3 regions of the Cytobacillus sp. FSL R7-0696 genome follow, and region 3 is predicted to be linked to each of the others. Evidence: riboswitches for the same ligand, from Rfam matches in the RefSeq annotation. Region 3 holds a riboswitch; each other region holds the start of a gene.
The links. A riboswitch is a leader RNA that binds a small molecule or an ion and turns the genes downstream of it on or off. The one in region 3 is predicted to bind S-adenosylmethionine.
Positions count from the first base shown of each region.

Region 1: linked by a shared signal. The riboswitch ahead of mtnK (S-methyl-5-thioribose kinase) and the one ahead of MKX29_RS20965 (phosphoadenylyl-sulfate reductase) in region 3 are both predicted to bind S-adenosylmethionine.
Region 2: linked by a shared signal. The riboswitch ahead of MKX29_RS00665 (LLM class flavin-dependent oxidoreductase) and the one ahead of MKX29_RS20965 (phosphoadenylyl-sulfate reductase) in region 3 are both predicted to bind S-adenosylmethionine.

Region 1 is NZ_JBBOWA010000001.1:554,654-557,934, reverse strand. It holds gene MKX29_RS02855 (2,3-diketo-5-methylthiopentyl-1-phosphate enolase) at 1-535, opposite strand, end outside; SAM riboswitch class I at 634-737, opposite strand; SAM riboswitch class I at 940-1,093, shown strand; gene mtnK (S-methyl-5-thioribose kinase) at 1,239-2,423, shown strand; gene mtnA (S-methyl-5-thioribose-1-phosphate isomerase) at 2,420-3,281, shown strand, end outside.
Region 2 is NZ_JBBOWA010000001.1:133,514-136,794, reverse strand. It holds gene MKX29_RS00670 (fatty acid--CoA ligase family protein) at 1-1,242, shown strand, start outside; SAM riboswitch class I at 1,304-1,415, shown strand; gene MKX29_RS00665 (LLM class flavin-dependent oxidoreductase) at 1,574-2,971, shown strand; gene MKX29_RS00660 (MetQ/NlpA family ABC transporter substrate-binding protein) at 2,989-3,281, shown strand, end outside.
Region 3 is NZ_JBBOWA010000001.1:4,100,715-4,103,995, reverse strand. It holds gene sat (sulfate adenylyltransferase) at 1-497, opposite strand, end outside; gene MKX29_RS20965 (phosphoadenylyl-sulfate reductase) at 514-1,233, opposite strand; SAM riboswitch class I at 1,398-1,502, opposite strand; gene MKX29_RS20960 (hydroxymethylglutaryl-CoA lyase) at 1,944-2,882, opposite strand; gene MKX29_RS20955 (CaiB/BaiF CoA transferase family protein) at 2,895-3,281, opposite strand, start outside.

The DNA.
Region 1 (3,281 bases), 3.5 Mb from region 3:
CATCAAAAAGAATTTCATCATCTTTTACAATATCAACGCCTCCCATAGCCTGGTCTCTTAACTGTTCTCTTAAGAAGTGAATATCCCTGCCGATGATGCCTTTAAATATACTCATAAGTAATGGGCGGTCTTGAGTATTTAGTTTCGATCTTATATTTTTTATACCGAATTTTGGTCCTGGAAAACGAGAAAGATCCTCATTATCAAATTCTAGGTTTAATAATTTTACCTCACCATCTAGAGATAACTTTCCAAATACGGTTGTTAAGATTGCTGGAATATCAAATGTGAAATTATATGTAGGGTAGGCGATACTAATTTCGCACCTTACTTCACCGAATCGATTGGGATGTTCATCATCATAAAACTCTTGTAGTGCAGTGACTCTGCCTTTATGTTTTAGTAATTGTTCTTGCTCAAGTAATGGTAACGCTGTCCACGAGCCTATCGTTAATCCTAAAGCGATATCCTCTGCTTTTTTCTCTAATGAACCGGGTCTTGCGTATACTTGATAAGTTGCAATTACATCTCCCATATGAGAACCCTCCCTGATGATTTCGAATTTACATTGACAATAAAAAACCCTCTTCTTAATCAATAAGAAGAGGGTTAGTTCGCAGTGATAGAACCTTCTCCTTATCTGTCAGCATGATTGCTGCAAGAATTAGCACCGTGTTCATTTAGAATCGGTTGCCGGGCTTCATCGGGCTCGTCCCTCCGCCTGCTCTTGATAAGAAAATTTATGATTATCGTTTTAAATTTTTGCACAATTGTATTATGTCACCAGGTGTTTTATCTGTCAACAGAGAATTTTTTACGTTATATGACAAAATTCCTTTATCTTTAAAAAGATGAAAAGTTTTTTAAAAAAAGATTGACACTTTTTTATAATCGGTGCTAGTATTTGCTCAAGATATTTCAAAAAATGAATCTTTTATACTCTTATCAAGAGCAGGTGGAGGGAAATATGGCCCGATGAAACCCAGCAACCGACCGTAATATCGTTGTGAAACGAGGCGCAGCTAGAGAATTTCTGCGCCTAATGTAAGGCACGGTGCTAATTCCATTCAGAAGTTATTCTGAAAGATGAGAGGCAAAATCGTCATGACGAATGCCTCTTTCTGTACTGGAAAGGGGCATTTTTGTTTCTGTAGTGACAAAGCAGGTCCGACTACATCTCTTCATGTAGTCACCCCTGTTTTGTGCCACAGATAATAAAGAAATAAGGGGGAAGAGATATGGCTGTTTTAGAAAATATAGGTTACCGCGCTTTGACAGAGGAATCTGCGTGTGAATACGTGAAGAGTTTAAAGCTGTTTTTACCGGATGAAAAAATAACGGTGGAAGAGATTGGTGATGGTAATTTGAATTATGTTTACCGTATTACTTCTAATCGTAAAAGTGTAATTATTAAGCAAGCACTCCCTTATGCAAAAGTAGTCGGAGAAAGCTGGCCACTAACACTTAAAAGAGCAAAACTGGAGGCAGAAGTCCTTAAGAAGCATGGTGAATTCGTTCCTCACCTCCTCCCAGCAGTACTAGCAACAGATGAAGAGCTAGCATTAACTGTGATGGAGGATCTTTCCCATCTGACAATTGTAAGAGACGGATTGATTCAAGGGGATCATTATCCGAAGTTATCAGCTCATATTGGGGAGTACCTGGCAAAGACATTGTTTTCAACTTCAGATTTTGCTCTTCATCCGTTTGAGAAAAAGAAATTGGTCGCTAAATTTTCAAATCCGGAACTATGTAAAATCACTGAGGATTTAGTATTCACCGATCCATTTTTTGATGTGGAAACGAATGATTTTGAAGCTGAGTTGGCTGAAGTGGTTCAGCAACTATGGGCTAATGACAAGTTGAAGCTTGAAGTAGCCAAAATAAAATATGCTTTTCTCACAGAAGCAGAGAGCTTACTACATGGTGACCTACATACAGGGAGTATATTTGCGAGTAAGAGTGAGACGAAGGTGATTGATCCTGAGTTCGGCTTTTATGGTCCGATTGGATTTGATGTCGGTCAATATATTGCCCATCTTATTTTCCAAGTACTTGTACGAAACGGAAACGATAGAATCGTTATTCGTCAACAGATTGAAGAAGTATGGGATGTGTTTTCTCATTATTTTTCAGAAGCTTGGGAAAATTCTGTTGTTCATCCTTTTACGAAAGTACCAGGCGCTCTAGAATCTTTTCTAGCTAAAGTATTTAAAGATGCTATCGGAGTAGTGGGATGTGAATTAATTCGGAGAACAATCGGATTGTCTCATGTGAAGGATCTTGATGGAATAGAAGATAGTTCAATTAGATTATATGTGAAAAAGGCAACGATTCAATTAGGTTCATCCTTGATTATTAATCGCAAAAACATAGGAACAATCTCGCAACTTCTTAAGGAACTGGAGGCGTATACATCATGAGTATACCAACACCAATTGAATGGCAAGATGGTAGATTGAAAATTCTTGATCAAACCTTATTACCCCATCAAACAAGATGGGTAGAACTCGAAACCATTGAAGATGTCTTTGAGGCAATTATTCAGTTGAGAGTGAGAGGGGCGCCAGCTATTGGAATAACTGCTGCTTATGGTTTAGCGATTGCTGCAAAAAAATACGAAGGTGTCGACATCGAAACTTTCCATCTTAGAATTCATGAAGATTATCTTTATCTAGCGGGTTCAAGACCTACAGCTGTTAATTTGTTCTGGGCTTTGGATCGAATGATGAAAGTAATAGAAACGTTGTATTCAACAGAGGAGACAATTATCAGTTTGGAGCAAGAAGCAAAGCAAATACATCAAGAAGACGAGGAGATTTGTCGGCAAATTGGCGAAAATGCACTAAGTCTATTGAATGGAAGGAATAAGGTATTAACGATTTGCAATGCGGGGACGATTGCTACGGGAAAATATGGTACAGCGCTAGCGCCGTTTCATTTAGGTAAGGAAAAGGGTGTTGACTTTCAAGTATATGCTTGTGAAACGAGACCGGTTCTTCAGGGAGCGCGCCTAACTGCTTGGGAACTTCAACAGTCCAATGTGGATGTAACGGTCATTACTGATAATATGGCTGCTCATACAATAGCAACAAAGGGGATTGAAGCGATTATAGTCGGGGCAGATCGTATTGCCAGCAATGGAGATACAGCGAATAAAATCGGTACATGGCAACTAGCTATTTTAGCAAACTACTTTCAAATTCCTTTCTATGTAGCTGCGCCATTGTCAACATTTGACTTTTCTATTGCATCAGGGGCAGATATTCCGATTGAGGAGA
Region 2 (3,281 bases), 4.0 Mb from region 3:
CAATTATTACCATTAGCAGAAAAAATGCATCATTTATTAACAGATATTAAGCATTATATTGTCTGCGAAACCGGTCAAACAAGTGGACTTCCAGCTCTGGGAGATAAGTCGGTATTTCCTAAATTGAAATCGTTTTCAGAGCTTGTTTCCAATGGAGATGTAACATTTGTTGATGCAGATGTTACACCCGATGATGTCGCGATTATACTCTATACATCAGGAACAACAGGCAAACCTAAAGGAGCCATGTTAACTCATCGTAACCTGTATAGTAATGCGAGTGATGTCGCGGACTATTTGCAAATTAATGAACGTGACACGGTGATTACAACCTTACCTATGTTTCACGTGTTTTGCTTAACTGTTGCTTTGAATGCACCTCTGATAAGTGGAGCAACAATCTTAATAGACCCTAAATTTAGTCCGAAAGAAATTTTCCGTTTAGCGGAAAAATACAAGCCAACTGTTTTTGCCGGCGTGCCTACAATGTATAATTTTCTTTATCAATATCCTGAAGGCAACCCTGGTGTCTTCCAATCTATGAGATTATGTATTTCTGGAGGTGCTTCACTTCCTGTTGCATTGTTAGAAAATTTTGAGAAGAAATTCAATGTGGTTATTTCTGAAGGCTATGGCTTATCAGAAGCTTCTCCGGTCACATGCTTTAACCCACTAGATCGTCCACGGAAACCGGGGTCGATTGGCACATCTATTATTCATGTTGAAAATAAAGTAGTTAATGAATTAGGAGAAGAGGTCGCTGTAGGTGAAGTAGGGGAGCTTGTTGTGAAAGGCCCTAACGTTATGAAAGGATATTACAAAATGCCTGAAGAAACATCTGCCTGTTTAAAGGAAGATTGGTTATATACAGGTGACTTAGCTAAGAGGGACGAAGAAGGATACTTCTACATTGTTGACCGTAAGAAAGATATGATAATTGTTGGTGGCTATAATGTGTATCCAAGGGAAGTAGAAGAGGTTTTTTATGACCATCCTGACATTGTAGAAGCGGCTGTTTTAGGTGTACCTGATCAGAATACAGGAGAAAAAGTTTTAGCCTATATTGTACCTAAAACTGAAAATTTAACAGAGGCACATTTATTGACTTATTGTAAAGAAAAGTTAGCCAAATACAAAATTCCTTCCTCTATAGAATTTTTAGAAGAATTGCCGAAGAATACAACAGGAAAGATACTGCGACGTGCTCTTAAGAAAAAGGTACTAGAAAATCAGGAAGCATAAGTTAAAAAACATGTTGACAAAAGATTCTAAATATTTTAGAGTAACTATATCAATTAAATAACCACTATCTAGAGAGGTGGAGGGACTGGCCCTACGAAGCCTCGGCAACAGACTTAGCATTGCAAGTACTGTGCCAATTCCAGCAAGCTAGCATTTAGCTTGAAAGATAGGAAGAGAATGAAAAATTTATGAGCGTACGTTACCTCTTCCTTTTTGGAAGAGGTTTTTTTATGGCTGATTGGACCACCAAAAGCGATAAACATTCTTAGCACAATTGATAAATACATTATTATGCTTCTTTTGTAGAAGTATTAGAGGAGGTAATGGCAGTATGAGTTATAAAAAACAAATGATATTGAATGCTTTTGAAATGACAAGTGCAATGCACAATTCTCATGGGCTATGGAAGCATAAAGATTCCAAACGACATCGTGCCTATAAAGATATTAATTATTGGATGGAATTAGCCAAAACACTCGAGAAGGGAAAATTCGATGCTGTCTTTTTTGCGGATGTATTAGGTGTTTATGATACGTATAAAGAAAGTAAAGAACCTTCAATTAACGATGGATTACAGTTTCCTGTTAATGATGGGGCGTTTGTCATCCCTGCTATGGCAGCAGTGACAGAGCATCTGTCATTTGCATTAACGGTGAGTACAACATATGAGCCACCTTTTGGGCAGGCAAGACGGTTTTCCACATTAGATCATTTGACAAAAGGAAGAGTGGCATGGAATATCGTTACTTCTTATCTTCCTAATGCAGCAAGAAATTTTGGTTTCAAAGATATGATCAAACACGATAAGCGTTATGAAATTGCCGATGAATATATGGATGTCGTTTATAAACTGTGGGAATCAAGCTGGGAAGATGGAGCAGTAATAGAAGATACAGAACAAGGGGTATTAATCGACCGTAAGAAAATCCATGAAATTCACCATAAAGGAGAATATTTTGATGTCGAAGGACCGCATTTAACAGAACCGTCACAACAAAGAACACCTGTTTTATATCAAGCAGGGACTTCTCCTAAAGGACGTGCTTTTGCAGCAAAACATGCAGAATGTGTATTTGTAGGTGGGCCAACACCTGAAAGAGTAAGACATTATACAGAGGATATTCGAAAACAAGCGGAAGAATATGGCAGGAATCCGGAAGATATTAAAATATTCACTTTCCTAACAGTCATCGTAGGTAAGACAACTGAAGAAGCGGAAGAGAAATTTGCTGAATACAACCAATTATGGAGTGCAGATGCAGCGAAAGCACAGTTTGGGGGCGCAAGCGGTTATAATGTTGCGGAATTTACAAAGGATGAGTTAGATAACCCATTTGAATTTAAAGCTACAGAGCATGGGCATTATAAAGCTGCTTCATTAACGAAAGATGCGAAGAAAAAACTATCGATTAAAGAAGCGATTTCAAAACTAGAAGGATTAGATAGAGACAATATAATTGTCGGCAATCCATCAGAAGTAGCAGACCAAATTCAATATCAGTTTGAAGCCTCTGGTGTCGATGGTTTTAATTTAAATCATTTAGTAACGCCAGCAGATTTGGAAGATTTTATTGAGCTTGTTATTCCGATTCTACAAGAACGTGGTTTATATAAAAAGGAATACAAAAAGGGTACGTTAAGAGAAAAGCTTTTTACTCATGGCTCGCCCCTTTTACCGAGTGGTCATCCAGGAAGTAAATATCGTAAAGGTGAAAAGATAAATAATTAAAATAAGAGGTGAAGGGTATGAGAAAAGTTTGGTTATTATTTTTTGTACTGACTTGTTGCACTGTTTTAAGTGCATGTGGGACATCAGGTTCATCCGGCGAAGAAAAGAAAGAGATGGTCTTAGGGGCGACAGTTCCTTATAGTGATATGCTTGAGCAAGGTGTAGCACCACTACTTGAGGAAAAAGGGTACAAAGTAGAAGTAAAGGAATTTAATGATTATGTTCAACCGAATATTGCTTTAGATAGTGGAGATTTGGATGGTAATTTATTTCAACATAAAGTGTACTTAGAGAATTTTAACACTGAAAA
Region 3 (3,281 bases):
AACCAGACATCTGCAAATTCTTTCTTTTCCGTTTTTCTAATGAGGATGATTTCTCCAGCTACATAAATATTGCCTCTTTCAAAAAGTCGTTTGACCCCTGGATGGGCTTTATCTTTTGTACGATAGACCGATTGTGCTTCTGTTTCTAAATCAGGTTCGAACCACTCAGAAACAGTAATTACACCATAGGTAGTATTTTCTAAAACCAAACGGTATTGCTCCCCTTTTTGAAGTTGGGCAGCAATCGTAACATCAACAGGTAATGTGATGGGGATGGACCATATTGTCCCATCGCTTAATCTCATTTCATGAACGACAGATTCATAATCTTCTTTTCCTAGAAAGCCTATTAATGGACTAAATAATCCAACGGCTATTAGCTCTAAATCACTTAGTGCAACTTTGTCAATCTCTATCGACTTTGACACTTTAGAAAAATCAAATTCTGGCTCAAATCTTTGAATTAATGTTCCTCCATGTGGGCTAGGTATGCTCATCTGTTTACTCCTTTTTTTATGAATTAGTATGCAAGCCGCATTCTGTTTTCGTTAAGCCTTGCCAGCGGCCAGCACGGGAATCATCACCGCCACTAGCTGGTTGTGTACAGGGAAAACAACCAATGCTCGGATAATTTGCATCATGTAAGCTGTTATAAGGCAACTGCTTTTCTTTGATATAATCCCACACATCATCTATACGCCAATGAATAAGTGGGCAAATTTTGATATTAGTGAATTTCTCATCACGGTTTAAGAAATTTGTCTGTTTTCTTTCAGGTGATTGCTCGCGCCTAAGTCCAGATATCCAAGCTTTTTTTTCTTGCATTGCTTCTTGTAAAGGCAACACTTTACGTAATTGGCAACATTGATTCGGGTCGCTTTTCCATAATGCTGACCCATATTGTGTGGCTTGTTCATCCAATGTAAGCTTAGGTTTTTTCATCTCAATTTGAAGCGTAGGAAAACGTGATTTTATTTCCTCGATTACTTGGTATGTTTCAGGAAAGTGTAAATCGGTATCAAGAAAAACAATTCTGGCATCACTTTTTATTTGTGCGATGAGGTCAATTAGAACAATAGCTTCAGCACCGAAACTAGAAGCGTACACAATTTCCTCTTCGTCATATGTGCCATAAGCCCACTCTAGAACCTGTTTGGCTCCTTTCGTTGATTGATCAATAGCGAAGGTAGCAGAAATGTCTTTCCAGTTTTTATAAGAGAGCGGTTGATTCATTTAATCCCCCTTTTCCAATAAAAAAAGACGGCATTTCCTCCGTAAAAGGAAATGTCCGCCTTTAGTTGTCTAATCAGCGAATCTTATTATTTTTTTATTTATCACCTTCTTAAATAAAAAACACCTTTTCAAAGAGAAAAGGTGTAGGATGGAAAATTTTTGACACCTTATCTTTCAAAATGAATCAACATTTTGCTGGAATTAGCACCTTGCACTAAGCAGGTTGCCGGGTTTCATCGGGCCAGTCCCTCCACCTCTCTGGATAAGAAAATATTGGATAAGATAAATCCTAACATACTATCAATAAAAGTCAAGACAAAAATCTAATTTTTATGATTTGTCTGAATTATTTAACTGAAACTGATGAATATACATAAAGTTGAGAAAAAGTTTATTTTTTCTGAGAGCGTGTCCCAAATATCCTCATAAAAGAAATAACGTTTTATAAAGGGTGTAACTGCCGTTAAAGATTAGTTAAACATATAGTAAAAAAGATGGTGCGAGCTTCTTTTTTGATGGTCTCAATTGTTCTTTGATACTAAATCGAAAAACAATCATATTAGGAGAATTATATACTGCATTTACAACTAAAAGATTTCCTCCACAAGCTGCCCTAGAAATATTAATTACATAATACTTCTCACTTAGCTAAAAGTAAACTTTCAACCTACCTTCATTCTCTTAAAGTAGGATTAATAAGAATAAAAGCTTTATCCCAACTTTTCTTGTGTTTTTGGAGCCAGATGTAAGTCAGAACATTTACCAGCCTTCAAAATAAAACTATCAGAATATTCAGGATATTTAATTTCTAATTTTTTTCCTAGCTTAATGACTTTATCCAAATCTACACCCGTTGAAATACCCATCTCTTCAAAACCATGAATAAGGTCTTCAGAGGAGATATTTCCAGTGGCGTTTGGTGCATAAGGGCAGCCACCTAGTCCAGCAATCGAGCTATCAAAATCCCGAACACCCATTTCATAGCCTGCTATGGCATTGGCAAAAGCCATCCCTCTCGTATTATGCAAATGCAAGGAGAAGGATAATTCTGGGAATTTATTAGTGAGATGCCCAATAATGCGCTTAACTTTTACTGGATTTGCCATCCCTGTTGTATCAGCTAACGATAACTGATATATTCCCATATCTATATATCTTTTGCAAATCTCTTCAATTCTCACCAAAGGTACATCCCCTTCGTAAGGACATCCAAATATGACAGAAATGCTGCCTGATACACCCATAGAAGCTTCTGCTGCGCGTTTTACTAGCGGTTCAAAACCTTTCATTGCATCGAACGTTTTGCTATTAGCGTTACTGATACTGTGGGAATCTGTTGCTGAAAGCATTAGTTTTACTTTATCTACTTCTGCTTCAATCGCTCTTTCTAATCCTTGTAAATTCGGGACAAGCGCACGTAGTTTTACCCCTTGCTTGCGCTTAATTTTTTGCAGTACTTCAGCAGCGTCCGACAGCTGAGGAATCGCTTTTGGGTGAACAAAAGATGTGACCTCAATTTGCTTGAAACCGCAGTTAATCATTGAATTAATCCATTCGACCTTTTCTTCTGTAGGAATGATTTCTGCCAGACTTTGAAAGCCATCACGGGGGCAAACTTCAGAAATAATGACCTCTTCTTTCAAATTCATGTTTTTCCCTCCTTAGATTACGTTATTTTCTCTTAGGATCTCAATTTCTTCATCATTATAATCAAGAATGCCAGAAAGGATTTCCTCATTGTTCTCTCCCAAATCTGGACCTACATTACGAACAGCCCCAGGTGTCTCAGAGAATTTAGGGATGATACCAGGCATTTTTATTTTTCCTAGACGAGGGTGGTCGACCTCTATGATATTTTGTCGTTCTTTATAGTGAGTGTCTTCGAATATATCTTTAATACTATATATTGGACTAATTGGGACCCCATAATCATCTAGCAGATTCTGCAATTCTTCTCTATTAAATTGTTTCACCCAATCGGCAACAATACCGTTTGTTTCCTCAAATCGGCTAAGGCGGGCGGCATTATTATGATATCGCTCATCTTC